DNA from 4 places in the Gracilibacillus sp. HCP3S3_G5_2 genome. Region 4 is predicted to be linked to each of the others. Evidence: riboswitches for the same ligand, from Rfam matches in the RefSeq annotation. Region 4 holds a riboswitch; each other region holds the start of a gene.

Evidence for each region. Region 4 has a riboswitch for S-adenosylmethionine ahead of ACTNEP_RS05595 (5-methyltetrahydropteroyltriglutamate--homocysteine S-methyltransferase). Riboswitches for the same ligand answer to the same signal wherever they lie in the genome.
Region 1: it holds a riboswitch for S-adenosylmethionine, as region 4 does, so the genes downstream of both, ACTNEP_RS12185 (methionine ABC transporter ATP-binding protein) here and ACTNEP_RS05595 (5-methyltetrahydropteroyltriglutamate--homocysteine S-methyltransferase) in region 4, are expected to answer to the same signal.
Region 2: it holds a riboswitch for S-adenosylmethionine, as region 4 does, so the genes downstream of both, ACTNEP_RS19660 (anion permease) here and ACTNEP_RS05595 (5-methyltetrahydropteroyltriglutamate--homocysteine S-methyltransferase) in region 4, are expected to answer to the same signal.
Region 3: it holds a riboswitch for S-adenosylmethionine, as region 4 does, so the genes downstream of both, ACTNEP_RS17985 (aminotransferase class V-fold PLP-dependent enzyme) here and ACTNEP_RS05595 (5-methyltetrahydropteroyltriglutamate--homocysteine S-methyltransferase) in region 4, are expected to answer to the same signal.

What each region holds. Positions count from the first base shown of each region.
Region 1 is NZ_JBQHXU010000007.1:182,709-190,136, reverse strand. Features, by position in the region: gene gndA (NADP-dependent phosphogluconate dehydrogenase) at 1-983, opposite strand, end outside; gene ACTNEP_RS12205 (Cof-type HAD-IIB family hydrolase) at 1,244-1,975, opposite strand; gene ACTNEP_RS12200 (ACT domain-containing protein) at 2,093-2,365, shown strand; gene ACTNEP_RS12195 (PFL family protein) at 2,378-3,739, shown strand; gene ACTNEP_RS12190 (PTS sugar transporter) at 3,890-5,440, opposite strand; SAM riboswitch class I at 5,619-5,725, shown strand; gene ACTNEP_RS12185 (methionine ABC transporter ATP-binding protein) at 5,815-6,840, shown strand; gene ACTNEP_RS12180 (methionine ABC transporter permease) at 6,833-7,428, shown strand, end outside.
Region 2 is NZ_JBQHXU010000020.1:8,394-15,821, reverse strand. Features, by position in the region: gene ACTNEP_RS19670 (aminotransferase class V-fold PLP-dependent enzyme) at 1-773, opposite strand, end outside; gene ACTNEP_RS19665 (methionine biosynthesis PLP-dependent protein) at 775-1,860, opposite strand; SAM riboswitch class I at 2,065-2,168, opposite strand; SAM riboswitch class I at 2,334-2,434, shown strand; gene ACTNEP_RS19660 (anion permease) at 2,633-3,730, shown strand; gene cobA (uroporphyrinogen-III C-methyltransferase) at 3,690-4,439, shown strand; gene ACTNEP_RS19650 (hypothetical protein) at 4,463-4,729, opposite strand; gene ACTNEP_RS19645 (cell wall hydrolase) at 4,850-5,281, shown strand; gene ACTNEP_RS19640 (MDR family MFS transporter) at 5,395-6,873, opposite strand; gene ACTNEP_RS19635 (serine hydrolase domain-containing protein) at 7,000-7,428, shown strand, end outside.
Region 3 is NZ_JBQHXU010000014.1:76,525-83,952, reverse strand. Features, by position in the region: gene ACTNEP_RS18000 (response regulator) at 1-414, shown strand, start outside; gene ACTNEP_RS17995 (YpmS family protein) at 447-1,055, opposite strand; gene ACTNEP_RS17990 (SGNH/GDSL hydrolase family protein) at 1,068-1,952, opposite strand; gene ACTNEP_RS17985 (aminotransferase class V-fold PLP-dependent enzyme) at 2,338-4,008, opposite strand; SAM riboswitch class I at 4,087-4,198, opposite strand; gene ACTNEP_RS17980 (Hsp20/alpha crystallin family protein) at 4,391-4,846, shown strand; gene cls (cardiolipin synthase) at 4,917-6,359, shown strand; gene ACTNEP_RS17970 (ABC-F family ATP-binding cassette domain-containing protein) at 6,451-7,428, shown strand, end outside.
Region 4 is NZ_JBQHXU010000003.1:114,025-121,452, forward strand. Features, by position in the region: gene ACTNEP_RS05570 (diguanylate cyclase domain-containing protein) at 1-1,468, opposite strand, end outside; gene ACTNEP_RS05575 (H-type small acid-soluble spore protein) at 1,671-1,850, opposite strand; gene ACTNEP_RS05580 (hypothetical protein) at 1,905-2,102, opposite strand; gene ku (non-homologous end joining protein Ku) at 2,203-3,051, opposite strand; gene ligD (DNA ligase D) at 3,153-4,892, shown strand; gene ACTNEP_RS05595 (5-methyltetrahydropteroyltriglutamate--homocysteine S-methyltransferase) at 5,046-6,152, opposite strand; SAM riboswitch class I at 6,255-6,343, opposite strand; gene ACTNEP_RS05600 (lamin tail domain-containing protein) at 6,952-7,428, opposite strand, start outside.

The sequences.
Region 1 (7,428 bases), on a different contig from region 4:
GCTTTACGGATCGCTTCGATAAGCTCATCTTTGTCACCTTCATATGGTTTGTCTCCTGCGGATGGTCCTTGTAAAACTTTACTTGCTGCTACACGCTCTTCTTTCATTGCCGAGATGAAACGAGCAAAAACAGATTCAGTAATAACTGGTAATGGTACACCTAAGTCTAGTGAGCTTTGGCTTGTCCATTTACCTGTACCTTTTTGACCAGCAGTATCAAGGATGACATCTACCATTGGTTTACCTGTTTCTTTGTCTTTTTTCTTGAAAATGTCAGCAGTTATTTCGATTAAGTAACTGTCCAACTCTCCTTTATTCCATTCTGCAAATACTTCGTGAAGCTCCTCTGCTTCAAGCCCCAGTACATGCTTCATAATAAAGTATGCTTCACAAATTAATTGCATATCGCCGTACTCAATACCATTGTGTACCATCTTCACATAGTGACCTGCTCCGTTCGGCCCGATGTACGTTACACAAGGATCTCCGTTAACCTTTGCAGAGATTGCTTCGAAAATTGGTGCTACTTTTTCATATGCTTCTTTCTGTCCACCTGGCATGATCGAAGGTCCTTTAAGCGCTCCTTCTTCCCCACCTGACACACCCGTTCCGATAAAGTGAATTCCAGATTCATCTAATTCTGCGTTACGACGCATTGTATCTTTAAAGAAGGTATTACCACCGTCGATCAAAATATCCCCTTCATCAAGAAGTGGTTTTAGGCTAGCGATCGTTGCATCTGTTGCCGGTCCTGCTTGTACCATAAGCATGATTTTACGGGGTTTTTCTAGTGAGTCAACAAATTCCTCGATTGTCTTCGCACCAACAAAGTTTTTACCTTTTGCTTCATTATTTAAAAAGTCTTCCGTTTTTTGATAAGTTCTGTTAAATACTGCTACAGAATAGCCTCTGCTTTCCACGTTAAGTGCGAGGTTTTTCCCCATAACAGCAAGTCCTATCACACCAAATTGTTGTTTTGCCATCCTCATTTTCGCTCCTTTTCTTTTGTCACTATGTATTATTCCATTGTCTATTTTAGCATGAAATCGAATATTACTGTAGTGATCTAAAAATTTCACTCCATATATTAAGTTATTATATCGAAACAGGCTCTGCAAGTATTAGCTATTAATTATCTGAAAATTCACCTATTGTTAAAAAGATTGCAAATTTGCCATAGAAACGAAAAGAAGATACCCCACTTTCAGGAAACGGAGTATCATCATCGACCTACCACTAAAGCTTACAAAATCCATTCTTCAATAGCTCGGGCTACCCCATCCTGATCATTTGTTGTTGTTTCCCAATCAGCTACCTTTTTCACTTCTTCTTGAGCATTACCCATTGCAATCCCTAAGCCTGCTTGTTCAATCATTTTAATATCGTTCAAGCTGTCTCCCATAGCCATTACTTGAGACATACTAATGCCAATGCGTTCACAAACAACTTCGATCGCTGCAGCTTTATTGACACCAACAGCATTTACTTCGATATTGGTTGGACTGGAGTTACTTAATTCTATTTCTTCCCAGCTTTCAATAGTTTCCATAATCTTTCCTTTTGTTTCTGGATCTTTTGTGTCAAAGCCGAATTTTAACCACTCATGTGCTAAAATATCATTTGGCACCTCTCCACGCCATATTTGGTCTGTTGAAGAAAGCCATGCCCATGTTTGATGTTCGTCTTTTAGTGCAACAAGTTTCTCTATGATACGTGCATCAAGTGTTTGACGGGCAATTAATTCACCAGTCATCGTCCAGATTTCACTGCCATTTACTGTAATTAAATAATGAATATCCAATTCTTTTGCAATATCAGAGCTTGTTTGATAATGTCTACCTGTAGAAATAATCACTTCTACACCTTTTTCACGAGCGTTAATAATTGCTTCTTTGTTCGTTTTCGATACTCGATGGTTACTACCTAACAAAGTGCCATCCATGTCTAGAGCAATCAGTTGTATATCCTTTTTCATGTGTAAGCTCCTCCCATCCATGCATTCCTTTTTATTTTATGCGATATAGTGTGATTTAGCAAAAAAGGATGCTTTGGGTATAATAAATAAAAGTAATAAAAAATTGAGGTGACCAAAATGCAAAAAAGAGCTGTAGTCAGTGTAGTTGGCAAAGACCAGGTAGGGATCATTGCCAAAGTAACTACTGTTATTTCAGAAAACAATATCAATATTTTAGATATTAGTCAGACGATCTTGGAAGGGTTTTTCACCATGATTATGTTGATTGACATTAACGATCCAAGTAATCTCGAAACATTACAACAAAAATTTAAGCCAATTGAGCAAGAATTAGGTTTGAAAATTAATATTCAACTAGAAGATGTCTTTCAAGCAATGCATCGTGTCTAAGGAGGGAAACTGATGCCAATAGCTTTTACGGAAATTCAAGAAACAATACGAATGGTGGAAATGGAGCACCTTGATATTCGTACAGTTACAATGGGAATTAGCTTGCGCGATTGTGCGGATCACGATTTTGAAAAAGTAAAACAAAAAGTATATGAAAAGATCACTAATTATGCAAAAGACTTACAATCAACTGCTAATCAGGTAGCAAAAGAATATGGTGTTCCTATTATTAACAAGCGAATCGCGATTTCCCCTGCTGCAGAATTGTTAGGGAACGCAACAAAAGAACAAGCTATCGAGCTTGCAGAAACATTGGACAAAGCAGCGCAAACTTTAGATGTAGACTTTATCGGAGGTTTTTCTGCCTTAGTACATAAAGGTATTTCTAAAGGAGATCAAATTTTACTTGATGCTTTACCTGAGGCGTTAAGTAAAACAGAACGTGTTTGTTCTTCCATCTCTGTTGCGACAACAAGAACAGGCATTAATATGGCTGCCGTAGCCCAAATGGGACAGGTCATTCACGAAACAGCTAAATTAACGAAAGACAACAATAGTATCGGTTGTGCCAAATTAGTTGTCTTTTGTAATCCTGTGGAAGATAATCCATTTATGGCAGGAGCGTTTCATGGCGCTGGAGAAGGAGAAGCAGTCTTAAGTGTTGGAGTAAGTGGCCCTGGAGTTGTCCTTCATGCATTAAAACGATATCCAGATGCTGATTTGGGTGAGGTATCGGATGTTATTAAGAAAACAGCGTTTAAGATAACGAGAGCTGGTGAAATAATTGGACGTGTCGTTGCTGAGCGCTTAAATGTTCCTTTCGGCATTATGGATCTATCCCTCGCACCGACGAACGCGATGAATGATAGTGTCGCGGAAATTTTAGAAGAAATCGGACTAGAACGTGTCGGAACCCATGGTACAATCGCTGCTTTAGCATTGATGAATGATGCTGTGAAGAAAGGTGGGGCAATGGCAAGCTCTTATGTCGGCGGATTGAGTGGCGCATTTATTCCAGTCAGTGAAGATAACGGTATGATTCGTGGTATTGAGGAAGGAGCCTTAAACCTTTCGAAATTAGAGGCAATGACATGTGTCTGCTCTGTTGGATTAGATATGATCGCATTAGAAGGAAGTGCTAGCCCCGAAACGTTGTCCGCAATTATTGCAGACGAAGCTGCAATTGGTATGATTAATAAGAAAACGACCGCAGTAAGAGTCATTCCTGTGATTGGCAAAAAAGAAGGAGAAACGGTCGAATTCGGTGGCCTACTTGGTCGTGCACCAATTATTGGGGTGAACCAGTTTTCTTCTGAAAAATTAATTAAACGTGGTGGTAGAATACCTGCACCATTACAATCATTGATAAATTAAGTGTTTATTCATTAAATAATCCGAGCAATTCTATGTTGAATTTGCTCGGATTATTTAGAGTGACAGCTTATCTCATCGGCCCGTTACAAACTTTCCCTTAATATATTTGCTACATTCCCAAACTTTGTTTGTTTATGTTTCGTTTCCTGTTCAAGCCTTTTTCTTATATATCGTATTAACGATGAAAGTAATCACAAATGCCAACAAAGCTGGTACTACCATAGCAATGATAAATCCAATCGCATTACTTGCTAATAATGGCGCTGTAAAGGTTGGCACATATGCGGTCCCTCTCACATCAAACAACCCTACTAATCCTCCTCCAACCCCACCAGATAATAACGCGCCGGCAAATACCCATTTATTAGAGAACATAAATGGATAAGCTGATTCCACAAAGGTTCCAAATCCCATGTTAATCGCAAAACCTGGTACAGCAACCGCTGCTTCTCCTTTATCACGTGGTCGAATGATATTTGCAAGATTAATGCCAGCAGCAACCATTACTAAACCAACCATGTCAACTGCACCTAAAAAACTATTTCCTGTTCTCTCCATTTCTAATAACACGATTGGTAGAATAGCGGCATGATAAACACCGCCAATAATCGCCGGCCAGATTAGCACACCAGCAATCGCTCCAGCCAATATCGGATTGAATGCTACAGCTGTTTCAATTAATTCTTTAATACCGTCACCTATAAACAAAGCAATCGGTCCAATAAAATAAAACACCAATAAACCTGCACCAAGGCCGGCAAAACTACCCGCTGCAATATTGACTGTTGTCATCGGAAAGCGCCATTCCACAAATTTCCTGAATAAAACACGTACCAATAAACCTGCTAAAATACCTGCAATCATTCCACCGATAATTCCACCATCTACTGAAAGTACTCCAGCTATCACACCAGCAACAATCGAAACTTCATCTAATTCCGAAATCTGTTTAGCTGCGATTACGGCAATAATAACAGGCAGTGCACCAATTAACAGATCAAATATATCACTTAATGCCCCAAGCCCTGGAATTTTACTTAGGGCTAATATAATGGCCATCGCAATAAAACCTGGTAAAGCTGACATCATAATGCCACGGATATTAATATTTGTCAGGCCAATTCCTTTCGTCATCTCATTATTACTGCTACCAAGTATTGGCTGATAATTTAACTTCAGTTCCTTACTTAATGCTGTAATAAAAGATACTGCCCTTGTCCGATTTGTCGTACCTGTTGTACCAGATGTAGCAATAACATTTGCACCTTTTGAGGCTATCTTTGCCATAGATGTGCCACCTGTTCCCACTACTGGGACACCATTTCTCGCAGCTGCTTCTATGGTTTGTTTATTCGTCTTATCAGGATCACCACTCATCACGATTAATCCATCAATCTCACCATGATCAATCATTTCTGCTATTTGGTGATCAACTTGTTGTGCTTCAAGATTAATATCTATTAATCTGCCTTTTTCTCCTTCAACGAAAACATCCGTACTATCTATTTTCCAAAGAGATGCTTTTGTCGTCTCTTTTGCACTGTCCATCGATTCTTCAGCACCGATAAATTGCACCGCATCAATTTTAATACCTGCGCTAACAGCTTGTTTTTTAATTTCTTCCAGAAGTTTTGCAGGATTTTTCCCTCCTAAATTAAATAGATTTCCCCCACTACTCCCAACAATTGCGATTTTCTTCATATCCGTTCCTCCAAGATAAAATGAATAATATTTATTCATTATAAAGGAATTGATTTTATTACGCTAGTGTACTAAAGTGTTTTATCTCTATATTCTGAATAGTTTTACTTTTATAAAAGGAATTGACGATTCTCTGATATAATGATAATATATTGGTTACTGAATTGAATACGTGAAACTCTTATCAAGAGAGGTGGAGGGACTGGCCCTATGAAACCCGGCAACCGTCAGTAAAACTGATAGGTGCTAATTCCATCAAAGCTTCTAGGCTTTGAAAGATAAGAGGACAATGAATAAACATCCTTTCTGTCCTCTTACGCAGAAAGGATTTTTTTATTGTGTTTGATGCACAATAAATGAAGGAGTGTGAAAATATGATTCGAATTCAAAACTTATCGAAAGTGTATAAATCTAAAAAACAACAAGTTCAAGCTGTCGATAATGTTTCCATTAATATAGAACAGGGCGAAATTTTTGGGGTTATCGGCTATAGTGGTGCTGGTAAAAGTACGTTTGTCCGGCTTATTAATCGTTTAGAAGAACCAACTAACGGTTCTGTCGTTATCCATGATAAAGATATCACGAAAATGCCGGGGAATCAGTTGCGCCAAAAGCGACAAAAGATCGGAATGATTTTTCAGCATTTTAACTTATTATGGTCTCGTACTGTTTTGGAAAACATCGCTTTTCCATTAGAAATTGCCGGTGTTCCAAAAGCAAAACGTAAGGAAAAAGTATTAGAACTAATAAATCTAGTTGGGCTTTCCGGGAAAGAAAATGCCTACCCATCACAACTAAGTGGCGGTCAAAAGCAACGTGTTGGAATAGCAAGAGCACTGGCAAATGACCCTGAGGTATTATTATGTGATGAGGCTACTTCAGCGCTTGATCCGGAGACGACGGATGATATTTTAGACTTGTTAGTCTCTATTAATAAAAAGTTAGGATTGACCATTATTTTGATTACCCACGAAATGCATGTCATCCAGAAGATATGTCATCGCGTTGCCGTGATGGAAAATGGCAAAGTGGTAGAAACTGGTGATGTGTTAGATGTCTTTGTAAAACCACAGTCGAAAACAACTAAACGATTTGTGCAGCAGCTTAATCCGTTAGAACATGAAAAAGATAAGTTAACGGAGTTTATTAATGATCGCGAAGACAGTGAAGTGGTCAAACTTCACTTTATCGGAAATAGTGCGAAGCGTGCACTTATCAGTGAGGTAGCGAAAACATTCGATGTTGAGGTGAATATACTGCAAGGGTCCATTGCCCCTACACAGGAAGGCGCCTATGGAACGTTGTTTATTGAAATAAACGGTGATAGAGAAATCTTACAGGAAGCTATTCAATTTATGAAAAACACCGGTGTGGAAGTCGAGGTGTTAAAAGATGCTTGAAGAACTATTTCCAAATGTAATCCCTGAGGACATATGGGTGGCTACATTAGAAACACTTTATATGACTAGTATTGCAATACTTGGTACATTAATTTTCGGTGTTTTACTCGGATTATTATTATTCCTGACCGATTCAGGGAGTTTATGGCAAAATCAATTTATTAATTTTATTGTGGCAACCATTGTCAATGTATTTCGTGCAATACCTTTTATTATATTGATTCTATTACTCTTCCCTTTCACTGATTTCTTGATCGGCACAATAAGGGGATGGAAAGCAGCATTACCTGCATTAATAGTTGGGGCTGCGCCATTCTATGCCCGTCTCGTTGAAATCGGACTAAAGGAAGTTAATAAAGGAGTCATCGAAGCTGCTAAAGCAATGGGTGCTAAAACACATACAATTATTTTCAAAGTGTTATTACCTGAATCCATGCCCGCTCTTATATCTGGCTTAACGGTGACAGCAATTGCTTTAATAGGTTATACGGCAATGGCTGGTGTTATTGGAGCAGGTGGACTTGGAGATTTGGCCTATATGAAAGGATTTCAACGACGTGACTTTGACGTAGTATTAGCTTGTACAAT
Region 2 (7,428 bases), on a different contig from region 4:
ACACTTTTGGAAAATCTCGGCTCTAATGTTTTCATTCCTTGTATTAATTGATAACAATCTTTTGCACCTAGAATAGCACCAAACGTGTTTTGGACGAATTTCAGTTTAGCAGCAAGCTCCTCATTCTTTGTAACGGCTAACCCTGCAACAATATCGCTATGTCCTGATAAAAATTTAGTAGCACTGTGCAACACGATGTCAACACCGAGATCTAATGGCTGTTGATGCAATGGAGTCATAAATGTATTATCTAAATAAGTTAAACAATTATACTCTCTTGCTAGCTGAACAACTTTATTAATATCGGTAATTTGTAATAAAGGATTTGCCGGAGTTTCTATGTAAATCACTTTGGTATTTGGTTGAATAGCTTTTTCTATTTCTTCAGGATTTGTCATATCCACAAACGTATGTCCAATCGAGAATTGCGTTAATAATTGGGTAACGAATCGAAACGTACCACCATAGACATCCTTCGAAATGATAATATGATCTCCTGCCTCTAACAGCATAAAAGCAGAGGATATTGCTGCCATCCCTGATGAGAATGCAAATCCATCTGTTCCGTTTTCTAATTTGGCGATAATAGTTTCTAATTGATCACGTGTCGGATTACCTGACCGACTATAATCATAATCACCCAATTTATTAAAGTGTTGTTGGTGATAAGTAGAGGATACGTAAATGGGTGGATTCACAGCTCCGGTATGTTTTTCATGAAAGCCTTGTTGATTGCCACCATGTGAAAGTGTTGTTTCTTTTGACTGTTTCATTTTATTCTCCCCCTAATGCTTGTGTTATGTCGCGTTTTAAATCATCTACATTCTCAATTCCAACAGAAAAACGTAGCAATGTATCACTAATTCCACGTTTGTTCCGCTCTTCCTCCGGAATATCAGCATGCGTTTGTGTAGTTGGATAAGTGATAAAACTCTCTACTCCTCCAAGACTTTCGGCAAACGAAATTACTTGCAACTGTTCCAAAAAGGGAGAAATTAAAGTATTATTTACTACACGAAAACTGATCATCGCACCTTTTCCAGGATAAAGAACTTCGTCTACCTGTGGTAATTCTTTTAAAAAAACGGCTAACTGTTGAGCATTTTGCTGCTGTTGTGCTAAACGAAGTGACAATGTTTTCATACCTCTTATTAAGAGCATCGAATCCATGGGTGATAATACAGCCCCTATGGCATTATGAAGATAGGTTAATTGATCACCTAAGTTTGCATCTTTTACAATGACAAGGCCTGCCAGTACATCATTATGTCCTCCTAGATATTTGGTAGCAGAATGAATGACAATATCTGCACCTTGTGTTAAAGGCTGCTGTAAATATGGTGTGTAAAAAGTATTGTCCACGATTAGCAGCAGCTGATGTTTTTTGGCAAGTGTGGCTAAATTCTCAATATTTATTTCCATTAATAGTGGATTAGTTGGAGTTTCGATGAAAATAGCCTTTGTATTTTCGTTTATATGTTGTTCCATTTCTTTTGGATTGGCATATACTGGTTTAATGTTATAAGACGCTTGAAAATGCTGAAATAATCGATAGCTTCCTCCATAAATGTCTTCGGATACGATAATTTCGTCGCCTTGTTTGAATAAGGAGAAAACTAACTGAATGGCAGCCATCCCTGATGAGCATGCAAATCCTTTTACACCTCTTTCTAAAGTTGCAATTGCCTCTTCGACAATTTCACGCGTCGGATTTGCAGTTCGAGTATAATCGTAACCAGTTGATTGTCCGAGTGAAGTGTGTTGGTACGCTGTTGAGAAATAAATGGGTGCTTCTACTGCACCAGTACGCTGATCTTTACGGTTTCCTATTTGTGCAAGGATCGTTTCAATATTTTTCATTTAGCAACATCCTTTCGTAAAAAGCATAGAGTGCCTCAGTTGAAACATAGTAAGGTATAAGGCTACCATTTTATCAATTTGCAAAGCTAAATAGGGAAGCCATCTAGTTTCGGCACTCAGAGCTCGGAGATTTCTGTTTATCTTTTTTTCTAATGAAAAAGAGGCCTTCGATAAGTAGAAGACCCCTTTGATTAAGGTTGCATTCTCTTATCTTCGGTAATGTACCTTCTGGATTTAGCACCATACAATGCATATTGCTGGTTGCTGAGGTGTCATCGGGCCAGTCCCTAAACCTCTCTTGATAAGATATTTAATTTATATGGAAATTTAATACAATCATCATATAATAAAAAGGAAATAATTACAAGGTTAAATGTTAAAAAATAATTATTTGGAATCTATTGACAATTATGCAGGAATGACTTATATTATGTACAACATTAAAATTTGGAAAAAAATGAAAATATAATATTGTCTTATCAAGAGAGAAGGAGGGACCTGGCCCTGTGAATTCTCAGCAACAGGCTGAAAAGTACTGTGCTACATCCAGCAGGTTTTTCTTGGCAGATAAGAGGCAAACTCCTACTTCATCGTCAAGTAGGAGTTTTCTGTGTTTATATAAATAAGAAATACTGGCCAGGAATATGTAACTTCGAGTGCAGTCGCAAACTTCCATGCGAGTGTCTGCATTTTTATTACATTAATCCGAGTTTTCCTATTGGTATATAAGTAATGGAGTGATAGGATTATAGAGGAGAAAGTTGGGATCTGAATGTTAGTTATCGTTGCTATTTTAGCTGCTTGTCTCTTTGCATTTAACATTGGTGCAAGTGGATCAGCAGCTAGCATGAGTATTACGTATGGTACTAAAGTAATCAGGCGACGTAAGTATGCCTTGATTATTGCTGGATTAGGTGCACTTACTGGTGCAGTCCTTGGTGGACAACATGTTACCAATACTTTAGGGAAAGGTATTATCGCTGAGGAAATCTTTGACATTAAGGTTGCCTGTATTATTTTATTAGTTTCGGGTGTTACATTATTAGTCACTAACTATATCGGAATTCCTTTGTCTACTAGTGAAGTCACCGTGGGCGCAATAATTGGAGTAGGATTAAGTTATCAACAATTACATGTCCATAATATATTGATAATAGTCTCTTTTTGGCTCATTGTACCTATTGCAGCCTTTATGATTACCCTAATATTTGAAAAAGCACGCAAAGCACTTTTACGAAAGGTTAGCTATCGACCTCCTTTAAAACTGTTAACATTATTATTATTATTAACTGGTATACTTGAAGCTATAGCAGCTGGTATGAACAACGTCGCAAATGCTTTAGGTCCATTAGTTGGTGCAGATATCCTTTCGATGGAATGGGGATTACCATTAATGGCTCTAGTGGTAGCTGCCGGTAGTATTTTCTTTGGTGGGCGTGTGTTAGAAACGAATGCAAAAAAAATTACATCACTTTCTTTAGGTAATGGTATTGTGATTTCTGGTGCTACTGGGGGATTGGTGCTAGGGGCTTCGTTATTAGGAATACCGATACCAATGACACAAGTTACAACGTCAGCGATAGTCGGGATTAATGCAAGCAACCAGTTAAAAAATGTCTGGAAACAAAAAATAATACACCAAATAGCGAAAGTATGGGTTACATCACCTATTGTATCATTAGTTATTGCATTTGCACTGACAGAGGTAATGGTAAAACAAAAATATGATCAAGTTGTATTATTAACATTAACTATTTTAGCCACTTATATATTAGTGGGATTACGAGAAAAACCAGCAAAAGCGATTACAGAAAAAGGATGGGATCAACATGGGGAAAGTGTATTTAGTGGGAGCAGGACCAGGAGATGAAGAATTAATAACAGTGAAAGGACTACGGGCAATACAAGAAGCAGATGTCATCCTGTACGACAGATTAGTGAATCCATCTTTACTGGATAATGTCAAAGAAGGAGCTGAATTGATCTTCTGTGGCAAACAACCTCGAAAGCATGGAGTGATTCAAGAGAAGATTAATGATCAACTTGTATATTATGCACAAGAAGGGAAGGTTGTAACACGATTAAAGGGTGGAGATCCATTTATTTTCGGTAGAGGTGGGGAAGAAGCGCTGCATCTTGAACAGAACAAGATAGCGTACGAAGTGGTACCAGGCATCACCTCTGGAATAAGTGCTGCCGCCTATGCAGGGATCCCGCTTACGCACCGTCATGTGAGTGGATCGGTAAGTTTCATTAATGGATCTAATCCAGAAACTAAAACTGATGAACAATGGCGTCATATTGCCAACGGAGCGGATACGTTATGTTTTTATATGGGAATCAAGAAGTTTCCGGTTATTTGCGAAAAGTTAAGGAAGGCGGGATTAAGTGAAACAACTCCAGTATCTATCATCCATTGGGGCACACTCCCACACCAAAAAACAATTGTTGCTGACTTAGAAACAATTACAGATAGGTTACATGAAATCAGCAATCCTTCTTTAATCGTCATTGGAGAAGTTGTTCGTCTTCAGAAGCAGATTAATTGGTATAAGGAGTCAACTGAAGCTTTGACCTAAAGAAAAAATGACTAGTTATAAAACTAGTCATTTTTAATGGCCTTCATTAATTGTACTTGATCTTTTTCCCAGTCCCATTGAGGATTGATCCAGTTTATAAATTGTTGAAGTTGTTTATCTGATAAATCCTTTTTACCATTAGAATTGTTAAGATAGGATTTCAGTTCCCATTCTCCACCTTTTTTGTTTTCAGGGGTTCTCCACTTGACAGTAAAAATATAGTCATTATCATTAATATCAGCATGAATTAATAAGATATCGTTGTGTAGAATAAAGTTACGAAGTTTCATATCAAAAGCACCTCCTTAATAATTATATCATATTATGAAAGGGTTTTCATATCGTGATTATCTTTGGACATTCATCTTTTTTTTATCGTTGAATATAAAGAGAATAAAGGAGGTATTAGTATGGCTGTAATAAAAGCAAATGATGCAGATGTTAGACTATTAGCTCGACTGATGAGAGCTGAAGCAGAAGGTGATGGACAGCTTGGTATGTTAATGGTTGGTAATGTAGGGGTTAACCGAGTGAGAGCACGTTGTTTAGATTTTAAAGATATTAATTCAATTAATCGAATGGTTTTTCAAAGTCCCGGAGGATTTGAAGCAACTCAAAAGGGATATTTTTATCAAAGAGCAAGGGAACAAGAAATACGATTAGCAAGAAGAGCAATCAATGGAGAACGTACTCATCCCGCTAGCAATGCATTATGGTTCTTTATGCCAGCAGGGAATTGTCCAGCACAATGGTTTGGTCAATGGAATGCAGGACGTTATCAAAGCCATTGCTTTTACAATCCATTAGAATCAGAATGTCCGGGTGTATTTCAGACTTTTTAATATGCAAGCTAAGTGACACATTTCATTCCCCATGACAGCGTACTAACATAAAGGCATCTAAGTGACCAGCTAAAGAGCAAGAACATTCTCGTTGCCTTTAGTAAATTCCATTTCTACTTTGTTTTATCAAGCGTTACTTTTGGAAAAAAACATAAAATAACAAATGTTAAGGTTCCAATCACAAATAATCCAGTATAAACAGTATGCAAGGCATAGGTTAGGCCATCCTGCATTGATGCTAATGTTTCAGGAGCAATTGATTCGCGCATTCCTTCATCCAGTAACATGTCTGTACTAGTTGGTTCTAAATCTTCTCCTTTTTGCTGGTAGTAATGATTTAATTGCATATTTAATATGCCACCAAGAAGTGCTGCACCCACTGCACTTCCAATAATCCGCATAAACATATTAAGTGATGTTGCGACTCCCCGTTCACGCCAGGAGACAGTATTTTGGATCGAAACAATAAAAGTTGTTGAGGAAAGCCCCATCCCGATCCCCACTACGAATGAGCTGATTCCGGCATAGACTGGTCCCTTATCTGCATCTAATAGAAAGAATAAAAAAGTACCTAGTAATAATGCAAACCCTCCTGCAAAAGCTGTTGAACGAAATCCTATCCTTAAGACAAGATGTCCTGCAAGGGTGGCAGAAATTGGCCAGCCAATAGATAGAGTACTCAAAGTAAACCCTGCAACAATAGCGGATTCTCCCATAACTCCTTGGACATAGGTAGGCAAAAAGCTTGAAAGCCCAAGCGTGATCATCCCAGAAAGTAATGTTGCAACATTGGCAATGACAATTAATTTATTTTTCCATAACGATAGAGGCATCATTGGTGTGGAGGTCTTTTTTTCTTGCCATAGAAAGAGGATCATACAAACTAGGAAAGTGAGTAATAAACCAATGGCTTCAAAAGATATCCAACTCCAGTTTGTTCCAGCTTGAACAAAAACAATAATCAGACAGGAGATCGCAATAAAAAACAAACTTGATCCTAGATAATCTATGTGTTTCTTCTCTGTATTTACCTCTTCATGGAAAAACAGAATGACGCCTATTAGTCCGATTATGCCAATCGGTATATTCATCCAAAAAATCCAAGCCCAATCGATAAATTGAACAATAATTCCTCCAAGTAAAGGGCCGATAACAGATGAGATCCCCCATACACTAGCTAAGTAACCTTGGACTTTTGCTCTTTCTTTTACGGTATACAAATCACCTACAATGGTTGTAACAATCGGTTGGATTGCACCTGCTCCAAGTCCCTGTATCAGACGAAATACGATTAGTGCTCCCATAGTTGGTGCAAGCCCACAAAAAATTGACCCAACTAAAAAGATAATAACCCCAATAATAAATATTGGTTTTCTACCAAAGAGGTCAGCTAGTTTTCCATATATCATCGTTGTTACTGCTTGCATTAATAAAAAACTTGAAAATACCCAGCTATACAAGGAAAAACCGCCCAAATCGGCTACAATATTAGGCATGGCAGTCGCAACAATGGTTCCTTCAACTGCTGCCATAAACATAGAAAGTACAAGGGAAGCAAGTACGAGAGGGCGCTTTGTCATTTTATTTGGCATAAGTGACCGTCCTTTGCTCTAATCTTATTCCATTGTATCAGAAATTAACAACCATGTAAGAAAAAGCAAATGACAATCTATTGTGGTAAAATAAAGAAAGCGATAACAATTTAGGAGGGGAAGGTTATGTTAAAGAATCGACTAGATGATTTATTAAAGGACTTTATTAATAATGGGCCAGCAGGAGTAGCGCTATCAGTAGTGAAAGAAAATCAATCAATCTATGAAAATTATATGGGTTATGCAGATTTAGATAAGCAAAAATTTATAAATGACAATACGATTTATCGTATCTATTCCATGTCAAAGGTTGTAACTTGTGTAGCAGGATTACAACTACTTGAGCGTGGAAAGATTTTGCTAACTGATCCTTTGTCAGGTTATTTGCCAGAATTTAAGGACATGCAAGTTTTAGAAAATAGGCAACTTGTTAATGCGAAACGAGAAATTACCATTAAAGATTTGTTCACGATGACTTCTGGCTTGACATATGGTGGTGAACAGACGGAAGTAGAAAGATTAACAAGGCAAGTAATGGCAGAGGTCCGAGATCAA
Region 3 (7,428 bases), on a different contig from region 4:
AAAATTTTAATTGTCACTAGTTTTATTGACGATGATAAGGTCTATCCTGCATTAGAAGCTGGTGCAACAAGTTATCTGTTAAAAACGTCAAAAGCAGATGTAATCGCAGCAGCAATTCGTGATACGTATGCAGGGGAATCTGTTCTCGAAAAAGAAGTGACAGCGAAAATGATGGCGAAATTTAGCAGCCGAAAATCGAAAAGCTTACATGAAAGCTTAACCAACCGAGAAATGGAAATTTTATTACTGATTGCCCAAGGTAAGACTAACCAGGAAATAGCCGACGAACTATTTATTGCATTAAAAACGACAAAAGTACATGTCAGCAATATATTAAGTAAGTTGGAAGTACAAGATCGCACGCAGGCAGCTGTTTATGCCTATCAAAATGGATTAATTGAAAAGAAAGGGTAATATCAAAACTAGAAAAGGCCAGGCTTTTGGCCTCATTCTAACCCTAACGTATCATTTGGCACTTTAATGCGAAAGGCAATATTATCATTGGCTAAATCAATTTGCTGGGCTTTTACATGGAAATTACTCTTTAATTCCATTTGCGTTAAAGCAATATAAATACGCTCTTCTTTGGGATTGATTGTAATCCAATCAGGGGTTTCCACACGACTGCTAACATATTGTAAAATTCGGTCCTGGGGCAATCGTAATAATCCTAGGGACATCCCAGTTGACTGAAGAATGATGTCACCATTTTCCTGTACTACTGGTTCAAATGATATGTTGACAGGAACCTCTGTAGAAAAAGCTTCGACACTCCCCATTAAGTGCACTTCCTCATCGAGTCGAAAGGAATATTGAATATTACCCAACTGCGGTAATTGGGCAATATAAGCATTGATCAATTGATTCAAGTTTTCTTTACTTGAGCGGATGGTGAATTCAGCTCCCGCTTCCTCCTCCAGGTATACTTTTTCTGGCGGTTCTGCGCTAGGGACCGGCCAGTATATAAAGAGTATTATGCCAAAAAGAAGGAGAAAATTAATCGAAGCTAAGGTAACAAATAACTTTTTCCAATTCGTCGCTTTTTTCTCTTTCATGAATGTCATCCTTTAATTTTGAACTTGTTGTAAGTCATTTTCTAAGTAAGTAATTACACGTTCCGCCATTAATTCATATCCTCTGTGGTTCGGGTGGAAATTATCATCGGCAAACACATTCTCACTTTCATACTGATAAATGTCCTGCATCGGAATATAATGAACCTGTTCAAATTGATTGGTTGCTTGTAGGCTTTCATTATTCCAACGTGTCAAAATCTGATTTAGTGCTTCAATATCTCCAAAGTATCTCTCAAAAGGGTTAAAAAATCCTAATAGATAAATCTCAGCCTCTGGCTGAACAGAAGTAATGTGCGCTAATATTTGTGTTAACCGCTCACCATACGGCTCACGTCCTTCAATAAATGGTTCTTCTGTAAGATTCATAAAGTTGTCCTTCATTATTTGCATAATATCATTTGCGCCAATCGTAATAAGGACCATATCTGCCTTTTCCAATGATCTAGTAATCTCAGGGTTCTCGTTCAATCTTTTCAGCAAATGATCTGTACGATTACCACGCTTCCCATAGTTATCAAATGTGACATTAATATCTTGTTCCTCTAACCGTTCCTCTAAAATGCCAATATAACCACCATTATTTGTTTCATCCCCCACACCTTGTGTTAAGGAATCACCAATCGCCACAATGTGAGTATCCTTTTGAAAGAAGTTAAGTGCCTCCATTACTGCCTCCCGTACATTTCGGGTAATTGACCCTGTTTCCTGATCATTTGCTTCTTCTTCCATCATTTCTTCAGATGCTTCTTCCTCATCGCTAGGTTGAGAGTCAGCATCTTGGGATTCGTTTTGGTCAGTTTGGAGAAATAATAGAAAAATACCGATTGCGGTAATGAGGATAAATATTATAAGAAAAAAGAATACCTTTTTGTTCATCACTAACACCTACATTAAAAAGTCTCTTATTTGATTATACCCGTCTTTTAGATTTGTTAACAAAAATCAAATAGATAGGTGAGTCTGCTCACGAGATAAGTGGAGAGATATTCCCTGAACAATGGAGGGTATCTCGCCAAGCACATATCATGTTCGTATCCCAAAATGTATTTATTTGTATGTGTTTCAACAATATGCAATTCGATAGCTGAAAATGCTTGTTTTTGTATAATGTTATGTATTGTACCACAATCAAGAATTCAGGGTAAATAGGAAAATATGCTGTTAAACACGATAAGACCGCAAGCCATTACAAAGGTCTGCGGTCTTATTATATATATTTATCTTGGGGAGATAAATAACGTTATTCAGGGAGAAAATGAATTTATTCTCCGCGGCGTAAGCGATCTGCTTCCTGGAACGGACATTTATTTTCAATGACGATTTGTCCGCTTGCTTCTGCTTTGCGCTTCGTTTCAGGATTGGTTTGCTCCTTGGCAAACCAGACAATTTTTGCTTTATCGGTATAAGCATTTGCTGCTTCTTCACTATTAGTAACAAATAAAATATCGATAGCGCCATCGACAGCATTTGCCGGAATAATCTTATAACCTAGTTTATTTAATCTCGTCAGTGCTTCTGAATTATCAATATCACCAGCTACAGCTATTGTTTTCGGACGAATTCCTTCATTCTCTCGAGCGAAAGGTGAGGAAAGTGCCCAAGCAATAGCTTTTTCAGCGTCCGGCTTAATAGTTGGTTCACTATTAGTTGCTTTAGCGATCGCCTGATCTAGGTCTGCGATAATATCCTCTGCTGTTTCAATCCCAACAGACAGACGAATTAACTCTTCGGTAACACCAGATGCTTTTAATTCTTCTCCATTTAACTGCTGATGTGTAGTAGATGCAGGGTGAATAATTAATGATTTTGCATCTCCGACATTGGCTACATGAGACCATAAGTGAATATGATCGATTATCTGACGACCAGCATCTCGACCACCTTTTATACCAAAGACGATAATAGAGCCAAAATGGTTACATAAATATTTTTTGGCTAATTGATGAGAAGGGTGATTCTCCAAACCTGGATAAGAAACCCATTCTACTTGTGGATGATTTTCCAGGTAATGAGCAACTGCTTTTGTGTTTTCGCCATGTCGCTCAATACGTAAATGTAATGTCTCCAGTCCCTGTAAGAAATAAAAGGCATTTTGAGGACTTAATGATGGGCCAATATCCCGAAGTAACTGTACACGCAATTTGGTAGCAAATGCAGCTGGTCCGATATCGATCCCGAATCTTATACCGTGATACGTATCATCTGGCTCAGTGAATCCAGGGAATCGTTCATTATTCCAATTAAATCTTCCACTATCTACGACAACTCCACCAATTGATGTTCCGTGACCACCGATCCATTTTGTTGCAGAGTGGACAACAATATCAGCACCCCAGCTAATCGGTTTACATACATAAGGTGTAGCAAAGGTATTATCAATAATTAAAGGTATTCCTTGCTCATGAGCAATATCCGCTACTGCTTCGATATCGAAGACATTCAGACTAGGATTAGTAATCACTTCACCGAAGATCGCTTTTGTTTTGGAGGTAATCGCATTACGGAAATTCTTTGGATCTGTTCCATCGACAAATTTCACATCAATCCCGTATTTGGGCAATGTTTTATTGAATAAATTAAACGTACCACCGTATAAATTACTGTCGGCGATAATTTCATCTCCAGCATTGGCAAGGTTTAAGATAGCTAGTGTAATGGCAGATGCTCCCGAAGCTGTACCCACTGCTGCTACGCCATCCTCTAACAAGGCCATTCGTTGTTCAAAAGCATCAACAGTAGGATTCATGATCCGAGAATAAATATTCCCAGTTTCTGCTAAAGCAAATAAATTTTGGGCGTGCTCCGTATTATTAAATACATACGAAGTTGTTTGATAAATGGGAACAGCACGAGCATTTGTGGCAGGATCGACTTGTTGTCCACCATGTAAAAGGTTTGTTTCACTACCTGGAAATTGGAACGAATTTGTCATTATGTACCCTCCTAATTAGAAATAAAAAACCTCTTCTTTACAAAAGTAAGAAGAGGTTGAAATGTATTAGTCGTCCTCCTCTTATCTTTCAGGTGAAACCTGTAGGATTTAGCACCAATTCAATTTACTGTTTAAACTGAAGGTTGCCGGGCTTCATAGGGCCTATTCCCTCTGCCTCTCTTAATAAGAGTTAAAATGTGTATTCAATTGTCCTCATTATAAGTTATATATTGGAAATCGTCAACAGAAAATTCAGAATATTAAAGGTGATTAACAGCAGGATCATTTACTATCTAGGTGCATAAAATAAAAGAGCACCCTGATAAGTATTGTCACTCATCAATTGTAACAGTAATAACGATGTATAGAAAGGAGTGATCCAGTGTCACAAAAAGGTGGAATACCGGAATGGGGAGAAGATTTTATCAAGAAGCTCGATGCTTTTCTCTATGAAAAACCTACAAGAAATGTAATGGAAACGATCGACAGCTTTTTTGAACAGGCAAAAGTCCCAAGGCAAATCCCTGTAGATATTGCAGAAACCGAACAGGAATGGATAGTGCGTGTTGATTTACCAGGAATAAAGAAAGAACAAATTCAACTACGAATAATAGGTAATCAAATTACTGTGATGATCGATTATTTAGAGGAAACCGAACAGTATGATGAATCGTATCATTATTATCATAAAGAAAGAAGGCAGCATCGTAACCAACGAACCATTACTTTGCCATATGCTGTGGATAAAAGAACGGCAAAAGCAAGCTTTCAAGATGGTGTGTTAGAAATTAAAGGCCCGAAAACGGAAAAAGATAACGGCTCGATTACGATTGACTAGGCTAATAGCGATTGCTATTAGCTAGGTCATAATTGTGCTATATTAGTAAAGAAGAAGGGAGGGGCTACATGTGGAGTTTTTTCAACTTATTATTAGTTTTACCTTAATTTTTAATATTCTGTTATCGTTAACCATTATCTTTTTAGAGCGTAAAAATCCAACTTCTACGTGGGCATGGATCATGGTATTAACATTTATTCCGATTGTTGGCTTTATTCTATATCTTATTTTTGGCCGAAAGTTAAGTAACAAAACGATCTTTACTTGGGATACTAAAAGTAAATTAGGGGTTAAAACGGCCGTTCAAAAGCAATTACGTGAAATTGAAAATGACGAATTTTTTCTCAATGATTCTAGAATGTACCAATATAAGGACTTATACTACCTTCATTTATGTAATAATGATGCGATTTTTTCACAGGATAATGACGTACAGATCTTTACCAATGGAAACCGGAAATTCAATTCCTTAATGGAAGATATCGAAAATGCCACTGACCATATTCATTTGCTGTATTACATAGTAAGGTCTGATCATCTTGGTCAACGACTGGCAGATCTCCTGATAAAAAAAGCAAAAGAAGGAGTCGAAGTTCGTTTTTTATATGATGATTTAGGCTCACGATCACTAAGCAGAAAAATGATTAAAAGAATGCGTCAAGCTGGTGCAGAAGTGGAAGGTTTTTTTCCACCATTAATCCCGAAAGTAAATCTTAAGATTAATCATCGTAACCATCGTAAACTGGCGATTATTGATGGGAATATAGGTTATATTGGCGGTTTTAATATTGGCGATGAATATTTAGGTCAGGACAAACGATTCGGTTATTGGCGTGATACTCATTTACGTATTACCGGTAGCGCGGTCAAACATTTGCAAACTAGGTTTATTCTTGATTGGAATCAGGCATCCCGTCATGATATTGAATATGATGAGCGTTATTATACAGCAGTCCCAACTGGGAAAATCGGTATGCAAATAGTTTCGAGTGGACCGGATTCTGAGTGGGAACAGATAAAGCATGGCTATATAAAGATGATCATGTCAGCAAAGGGCTATATTTATATCCAAACACCCTATTTTATTCCGGATGAAAGTCTATTGGATGCATTGAAGATTGCCTGTCTTTCAGGCGTGGACGTTCGAATTATGATTCCTAATAAACCCGATCATCCCTTTGTATATTGGGCAACCTATTCCTATATTGGCGATTTGTTAAAAGCAGGTGCAACTGTTTATATTTATCAAAAAGGGTTTCTACATGCTAAAATGATAGTAGTAGACAGTAAAATTGCATCGGTAGGAACGGCGAATATTGATGTTCGCAGTTTTCGCTTGAACTTTGAAGTGAACGCCTTTTTATATAATGAGACAATTGCAGAAATGTTGGTTGATGAATTTGAGAAAGATATGGAGCATGTCACGAACCTTACCTATTCTTTATATCAACAGCGTTCATTATGGATTAAGATCAAAGAGTCTATTTCAAGATTAATTTCACCAATTTTGTAGAAAACAGTTTCCAGCAATAGGAAATGCAAAAACGTACCGATGCACCCCATTGGCATTGTCCGGGTTGTCTTAACTAGAAAGGAAAGATATAATGCGCACGATTAAAGTAGATAGTCTAGTCAAAACATACGGTGAGAAAGAATTGTTTGACGGGATCTCGTTTGCGATTACCGGAAATGATCGGATTGGCTTGATCGGGGTTAATGGTACAGGTAAGTCCACTTTGTTAAAAGTTTTAGCAGGTATGGATCAGGCAGAATCTGGTACAATCGATCATCCGAATGATTACCGGATAGAATACTTGGATCAAGATCCACAGTTAGAAGAGGAAGACACGGTGCTCTACCATATTTATTATGGAGATGCAGCCATCATGGTTACCTTACGGCAATATGAATCAGCAGTATTAGCTTTGGAAAAAGACCCACAAAATGAAGCAATGCAGAATCAACTATTAAAAATGCAGGAAAAGATGGACCAGGTAGAAGCCTGGGATGCGATGACACTGGCTAAAACAATCCTAACAAAATTAGGGGTGCCTGCATTTGACGAGAAAATTGCCAATCTATCTGGTGGACAGCGTAAACGTGTTGCAATTGCCAAAGCATTAATTCAACCAGCAGATTTACTCATACTTGATGAGCCGACTAACCATCTCGACAACGATACCATTGAATGGCTAGAAGAATTTTTGCCAAACTATCAGGGTGCGATTTTACTTGTTACGCATGACCGTTATTTTCTTAATCGGATTACCAACCGTATTTTTGAGTTGGATAAGGGTAACTTATATACATATGAAGGCAATTACCAAACATTTTTAGAGCAAAAAGCATTGCGAGAAGAACAGGAATTACAGGCTGAACAAAAACATCGAAATATTCTAAAAAAAGAAATCGCTTGGCTTAAGGCAGGTGTAAAGGCTAGAACAACGAAACAAAAAGCACGGATTGATCGCGTCGAACAAATGAAGGAGAGAACTTTTGATACAAAGAAACACGATTTGGACTTTCAGGTAGGCTCCACTCGCCTTGGTAAAAAAGTGATGGAAATCAAAGGATTGCGCAAA
Region 4 (7,428 bases):
TTATCTCAAAACTAACTGGCTCAACAGTAGTAGTCAATCCGATACTTACAGTAATTTTTTCTTGTTGATTGCCATCAACAAAAATAGCGTGATTCGTAAGTTTTTGCTGAAAGTAGTTAGCCAGTTCCTCAGCCTCTACAGCATCCTTACGTAATAAAACGCCAAACTCTTCGCCTCCAATCCTTCCAACAATCGTATGTTTTAACGGCGAAAAAAATTCAGTTAATATCGCAGCAAATTCTTTCAATACTTCATCACCAACTATATGCCCATATTGATCATTAAATTGTTTAAAATGATCAATGTCCATTAATAAGAAGGATATAGGTAATTCTTTATTTTCCATCACCGAATTGAACTTTTCAATAAAAGAATGTCTGTTACATATATTAGTTAATGAATCATAATGAGCTAACGTATATAATCGTTTCTCAATTAATTTCTTCTCTGTTATATCACGTAGTACAACCATGACAACATTGTGTCCGAAGCGTTCAATGGGAATAATGTTAACTTGCAAGTACATATCTACTTCGCCTAATTCCACCTTTGTTTCAAAAGAGGTGGATGAATTTTGGTATATACCAGACTGAATTCTTTTATTAGCAAATACTTGATCTACTTTTTTACCAAGAATTAGATCTGAATCCACATTAGGCATCCACCTTCTTACTAACTGAATTCCCGCCTCATTTATTTCTAAAAGGTTATACATTGGATCGAATAGAACAATTCCTTCATTTAATGATTCCAAAATTTTGTTACGAGAAACTGGCCACATTAAATTAAAATCAAAACGTTTGAAGTTAAAAACTAACAAAACACTCATTAGCGAAAAGGATAAAGCAACTTGCCCAGGAATATTTACAGGCCACAGAGTTAAAATACAAGCAATAATTAACGGAAGTAGAATCGCAACAAAAGCTAAAAAATAATTAATTCTTAGATGTGAAGGCAGTTCATACATATACCATAAAAAAGTAAAGGCCGTAATTATAGTTACAAGAGTTATATAGGAGAGCAATATAACACCCAATGCCGTTGGAGAAATCGTAATTTCAGTAAACCCCCATATTGTATGAGTTGTCACGCTGGACCGCATCCAATGATGGATATGATTAGTTAATATCAGGATTATCCCCATTAATGCAGGGACTCCTATACAACATACATATGTAATATTCTTTTTAGCATTTGGATCGGTTATTTCTCTAGCAAAACCAAAAAGGAAAACCGGACATAAAAATAATGCAATTTGCTGGATATTTCTTAACCATAACATTGCATTAAAATCATCGATGTATAGCTCTAAAGCAGATAAAATCATTAATAAACTGGAAAGAATTAAACTGATGGATAAAAATACTCGAACAAGATTGACTGGCTTTTTTAGAAGGTTAAACGATAAAAATAATATAAAAAAAGCCGTAACGATAATATATAGTGGATAAGGTTCAAACCATTGCATTACACATCCCCCGAGCGAATAACCTTTGAATTCGAAATAACTTAGTAATAATATAGATATACAATGTCACTAGTAAGTTGATCATATAATATATACTATTCGATATTAATCGGCTAATTCCTGCAAAATATTTATAAATAATGTTATTTTTTATTTAATAAAGCTGCATTCCATAAATTTAGAACAGGAATGCAGCTTCTGCTTATTGCTCATGTAATTGTTCCACTGTTACCATTAGCTTTTGTTCTGGATTTTCAATCGGATGAACGGTGACATGTCCTGTACCTTGATCGACATGTTCAATATATACTTGATCTCCATTATATGTTACATTTCGCATATCAGGTGAATCCAAAATTTCTTGTGCGCGTTGTGCATCCATATTACTATCCTCCTCCTTAATTATCGAAGATAGTTTTCTTTTTTGCCAGTAAATTTATGTGTTATTTTGATTGGTATTATTTTCTTGGCTATTGTTCTTCTTTATAATGACAGTCATAATTAGGATCATTAATGCTCCTACAGCAAATCCTCCAAGCATTCCTAGTAAAAAATTATTAAATACGAATGAGAAGACAATGCCTAAAATAAGCGAGTAAATTACTTCTATTATTATCATTCGTTTGATACTCATAAACAGTTTCTCCTTTTTTCTGCGAACTACGTACTATAATAGCACGTATTAATACTTATCAAAACAAATAAACCGGGCTCTTTAGTTAAGCCCGGGTGCATTAGTTTGCTTTTGCCTTTTGAGAAGTAGATTTCTTCGTTGTTTTCTTGCCTTTCGTAGTTGTTTTCTTTTTTCCCTTCTTTGTTTTGTTCAGTGATTTCTCGAGTGCTTCCATTAAATCTGTAACATTGTCTTTTTTTGCGGGTTCTTTAGCCGTAGATACCTCTTCGCCTTTTTTCTTCTGTTCAATAAGTTCCAATAATGCTGTGCGATACTCATCATGATACTTTTCCGGCTCAAATGTTGTCGATAACTGTTCAATTAATAATTTTGCCGTTTCCAGTTCTTTTTCCACAATATTCGTTTCCTCGGGTATATTAGGTACTTCCTGAAAATCCCTGACTTCATCAGGATAATAGATGGTCTCCATTACCAAGGTATTCTCGTAAATACGAACAACTGCGAGATGTTCCTTTGAACGAATTGTTATTTTTGCTAATCCTATTTTTCCGGTTTCTTCTAGTGCTTTACGCAATAAACCATATGCTTTTGCTCCACCTTCGTTTGGAGATAAATAGTAACTGCGGTCAAAATAAATCGGATCAATTTCTTCTAATTTAACAAAATCAACAATATCGACAGCTTTATCCTCATTTTCTTCTTTAAGTGCTTCTAAATCCTCATCTTCCAAAATAACAAATTTATTCTTCGTATATTCAAACCCTTTTACAATGTCATCTTGCTCGACTTCCTTTTCACAAACAGGACAAACTTTTTCATATTTAACAGGAGATTGGCACTCTTTATGCAAATTTCTAAGCTTTATGTCTTTATTCTCTGTTGCTGAATGAAGTTTGACAGGGATATTAACTAGACCAAAACTGATAGTTCCTTTCCACATGGTATGCATGTTATCACCTCTTTTTAAATAGTTTTTCTTTTTTAGGACATAATCATACAACAGTTTGTCAAAAATATTACTGATTAGTGATTGTAAAAGGAGTTTATCTTATGTGGAAACCGATGCTGCCAACACTTGTAGATGAAGCACCAATTGGAGATCAATGGCTTTACCAAGTAAAATACGATGGCTATCGTTGTGGATTGTATTGGACAAAAGATGAGGCCCAATTATGGAGTCGCAATAGCCACAATATCAGTTCAACATTTCCTGAAATCATTTCATGGTGTCAAGCACACACCTTCAGATTTAAAAAGTATTTACCACTATTTCTTGATGGTGAATTGGTTATTACGGTCAGTAACTATCGAACAGATTTTAGTCAACTGCAAAAGCGGTCAAGATTAAAAACAAATATCAATAGATACAGTAAAAAGCGGCCGGCAACATTTATTGCCTTTGATATACTGGAACTAAGCGGTCAAGATTTGCGAAAAAAAAACTACTTAGAACGGGATCAGTTATTATCTTCGCTTTCGGACAATTGGATGGGAAGAATTCAAAAGGCAGTTACGTTTGAAAACTTGGAAACCATCTTAGGAATAGTTGATTTACATCAAGCAGAAGGCATCGTTGTCAAAAATAGAAAAGCTCCTTATATAGAGGGAAAACGAAGTAAAACATGGCTTAAAATTAAAAATTTCCGCACCATTCCAGGAATAGTTACAAACTGGAATACCGAAAATGATTATTTCAAGTTGAGTTATTATCAGGACGAAACACTTGAAATTCTTGGAAAATGCAAAAATGGACTAGAACGCCAAGAAAAAGATACGTTAACAACCTTTATTAAGCGCTATGGTCAAAAAGTAAATCAGACAACGTGGAAAGTAGAGCCTTCCATATGCATGGATATTAATTGTCTCGATGCTGAAGCTGGGGAATTGCGCGAACCAGTTTTTCACCAATTTCGATTTGATATTGATCCGACAGATTGTAACCAAAAGACGGTTAAAGAGGGGTTAGCACAATTCCCAAAAGAGGTTAGTTTATCTCGTTTAGAAAAAGAGTTATTCCCAAATGTCACGAAATTGGATTTCCTCTGTTACTTAAGATGGATCGCACCTTTTATATTACGGGGGTTAAAGGATCGAAGACTAACAGTCATTCGCTATCCTGATGGTATTCACGAGCACTCTTTTTATCAAAAACACTTACCTGACTATGCACCTTCCTATATTCAAACAATCGCAGGTAATGATGGAGAAGCAGATATACTTTGCCAGAATCTGCATAGTTTAATGTGGTTTGGTAATCATGGTGGATTGGAATTTCATGTTCCATTTAACACGATAAAAGAAACAAACCCTATAGAAATTGTTTTCGATCTTGATCCGCCATCGTTAGATCAGTTCCCGTATGCTGTAAGAGCTGCAAAATTAATTAAAAAAATGATGGAAAATCAAGGCTTCACACCTTTTGTCAAAACTTCGGGAAGAACGGGCTTACAAATTCATATACCAGTGGTCAACATGACGTATAATCAGACAAGAACTTTAATGGAAGCAACCGCTAATGTGTTAGTTGAATCCGATCCAGAGCATTTTACGATTGAACGTTTAAAGAAAAAACGAGGCAACCGTCTTTACATTGACTATGTACAGCACGCACCAGGTAAGACAATTATTGCACCTTATTCAACAAGGGCGACTGACGAAGCAACTGTTGCAACTCCATTGTTTTGGGATGAAGTAACGGATACATTAGACCCGAGGAAATTTACCATTCACACTGTACCAACAAGAATAAAGCAAAAAGGCTGTCCATTTAATGATATGAATAACTTTTGAGCGTCTTAGTTGATTTTCTGCTACCTCATCTCGAACAAAATCTAAGCCTATTGCCAAACGACAGAAAAACCTTTACAGCAATAAATGCTATAAAGGTTCCCTCTTCGATCATCTTTACTTAATAAAACTAGGAACTAAAGAAGTTTAGGAGGATCAACCCCATATTTCTTTCGTAATTTGTACAACATACTGAAGTTTGTTCCATTGGTCTTGTTCTGTTAGGTTGTTTCCATGATGAGTGGATGCAAAGCCACATTGAGGACTTAAGCAAAGTTGTTCGAGTGGCACATATTTCGATGCTTCCTCAACCCTTGCCTTAATTTGATCTTTGTTTTCTAATTCACCATTTTTGGAAGTTATTAAGCCTAGCACCACTTTTGCACCCCCATCTGGAATGTGTTCTAGCGGCTTAAACCCTCCTGATCTTTCATCATCATATTCTAAAAAGAAACCATCTACCTTTTCTTTCGCAAACAAAGTAGGGGCAATCAAATCATAGCTGCCTTCAAAAGCCCAATTCGAACGATAATTTCCCCGACATAGGTGAGTAGTAACAATAAGATCACTCGGTTTATTTTCTAATACGCCATTTACTACTCGTAAAGCAAGATCAATTAAGAATTCTCGTGAAAATTCTCCATCATTAAATGGAATATCTGGTGAAGACAATCCTGCTATATAGACATCATCAAACTGTAAATAACGTACACCAGCATCATAAAATGCTTGAATGGCATCTCGATATGCCTGTATGACATCGCTGGCATAATCCTCAATATCTGGATAAATGCTAACATCACGGATACCCTTATTGAATAGCTGATTAGGACTTGGTATGGTTTGCTTTGCCACAGCACGTCCATCTACTAGCGCGTTAAATTCTTTAAAGTCTTTGATAAATGGATGATCAAGATTAAATGAAATCTTACCAGTATTGCGAATATTGTATCGTTCCGTCTCTTCATTTCCATTAAATATATATCCCACTTCTGGTACATATCCTTCTATTCCGTTCAAATGTTCTAAGAAATCTGTGTGCCAGAAACGACGTCGAAATTCTCCATCTGAAACAAGCTCTAATCCTACTTCAATCTGCTTATCGATGATGTGAGCAATTTCTTTATTTTCCACTTCACGTAATTGCTCTTTTGTGATAACACCTTCCTTAAAATCTTTTCTCGCCTTCAATAAATTCTCTGGGCGTAATAAGCTACCCACATGATCCGCTCGAAATGGAGCTGTTACTGTTTTTGTTGTCATATTACCTCTCCTCTAGTAAAAATGAATTTGGTTAGCATATCTTACCCAGTAAAAAAAGACCTTCTATAAGAAGAAGGCCTTTATTATAAGCTAAAGTCAATCCTCTTATCTATTGGAATTAGCACCGTGTCATACATGACTGGTTGCTGAGACATCATTAGGCCAAATCCCTCCGCCTCTCTGGATAAGAAAATATGCAGTTTTTACCATAAAGCAATCATACAACATCTCCCTGGAAAATTCAACCCTATTTTTGGAAAACTTTAGGATGTGTATAGGATAGGAGGAATGCTTGAAATCTTGCTTATCGTTTATCAAGAAAGAACTATGATAGCTTCTACATACTATTCGTTAGTAAGTGTCAATTAGTTTCTAGCACATCAAAATAGATAACTCTGTTTTTTCCTTGTTACTCAGATAGAGAAGAGGCTGGAACAAAAGAACTGTATAATCACAAAAATCCAAACGATTATTCAAATAGCGCAGGCCGATCGTTTCGACTTCTGAGGGATTAGCATGATCTAAAGATCCACTTTTGTAAAGTGATCTTCTTTGCAAAAGTTAGCTGAAGAGCATGCCCTTCGGTATAGGAAACACTGTGAAAGCTTGCTTGAACAGATGTTGACTTATGCCCTATGGGTAAAAGCGAAATGATCAGCCAGAGCGGATGCCTTCCACTCGATATCATAAGACGTAAGTTAGTGAAAAGCATCCCCTATATTGCGCAATAATATTTATTGCATCGTTCGTATTTGATGTTAAGAAAATAGGTTATGTCCCAATCTCCTCTTTTTTCTGGTTAAATTAATTTATTTTGTTTTCGTGATCTGTGTGCTCTGTAATATATGATGGCACCAGTCAGAAGTAAGATGATACTTAATGCTAAATACTGATACATGTTAGTAGCGGTATTTGGTAAATGAATCGTCTTGTTATGGAATGTATCGTCTTGGTTTCGATTTTTTTCTGATCCTTCTGCTATTTGATCTTCATCACTTTTTGATACTTGTTTTGAACCCTGTTCACTATTTCCTCCATTTGAGTCTGGTCTATGCGTCGAATCATGCTCTGTATCAGTTTGTGATTCTCGTTCATTTTCAGACTGCTCATCACGATTTTCATCTTCATTTCCAAGCTCTTTTTCTGATGTCTTATCCTTTCCTTTTACTAGAGACCAGATTGGGGAACGAGTCTGACCTGTATAATTATCAGAAACGATAGCATACCAAAAATATTGCTCTCCTTCAGTAAGCCCCTTCCATGTAACTTCAGCAAT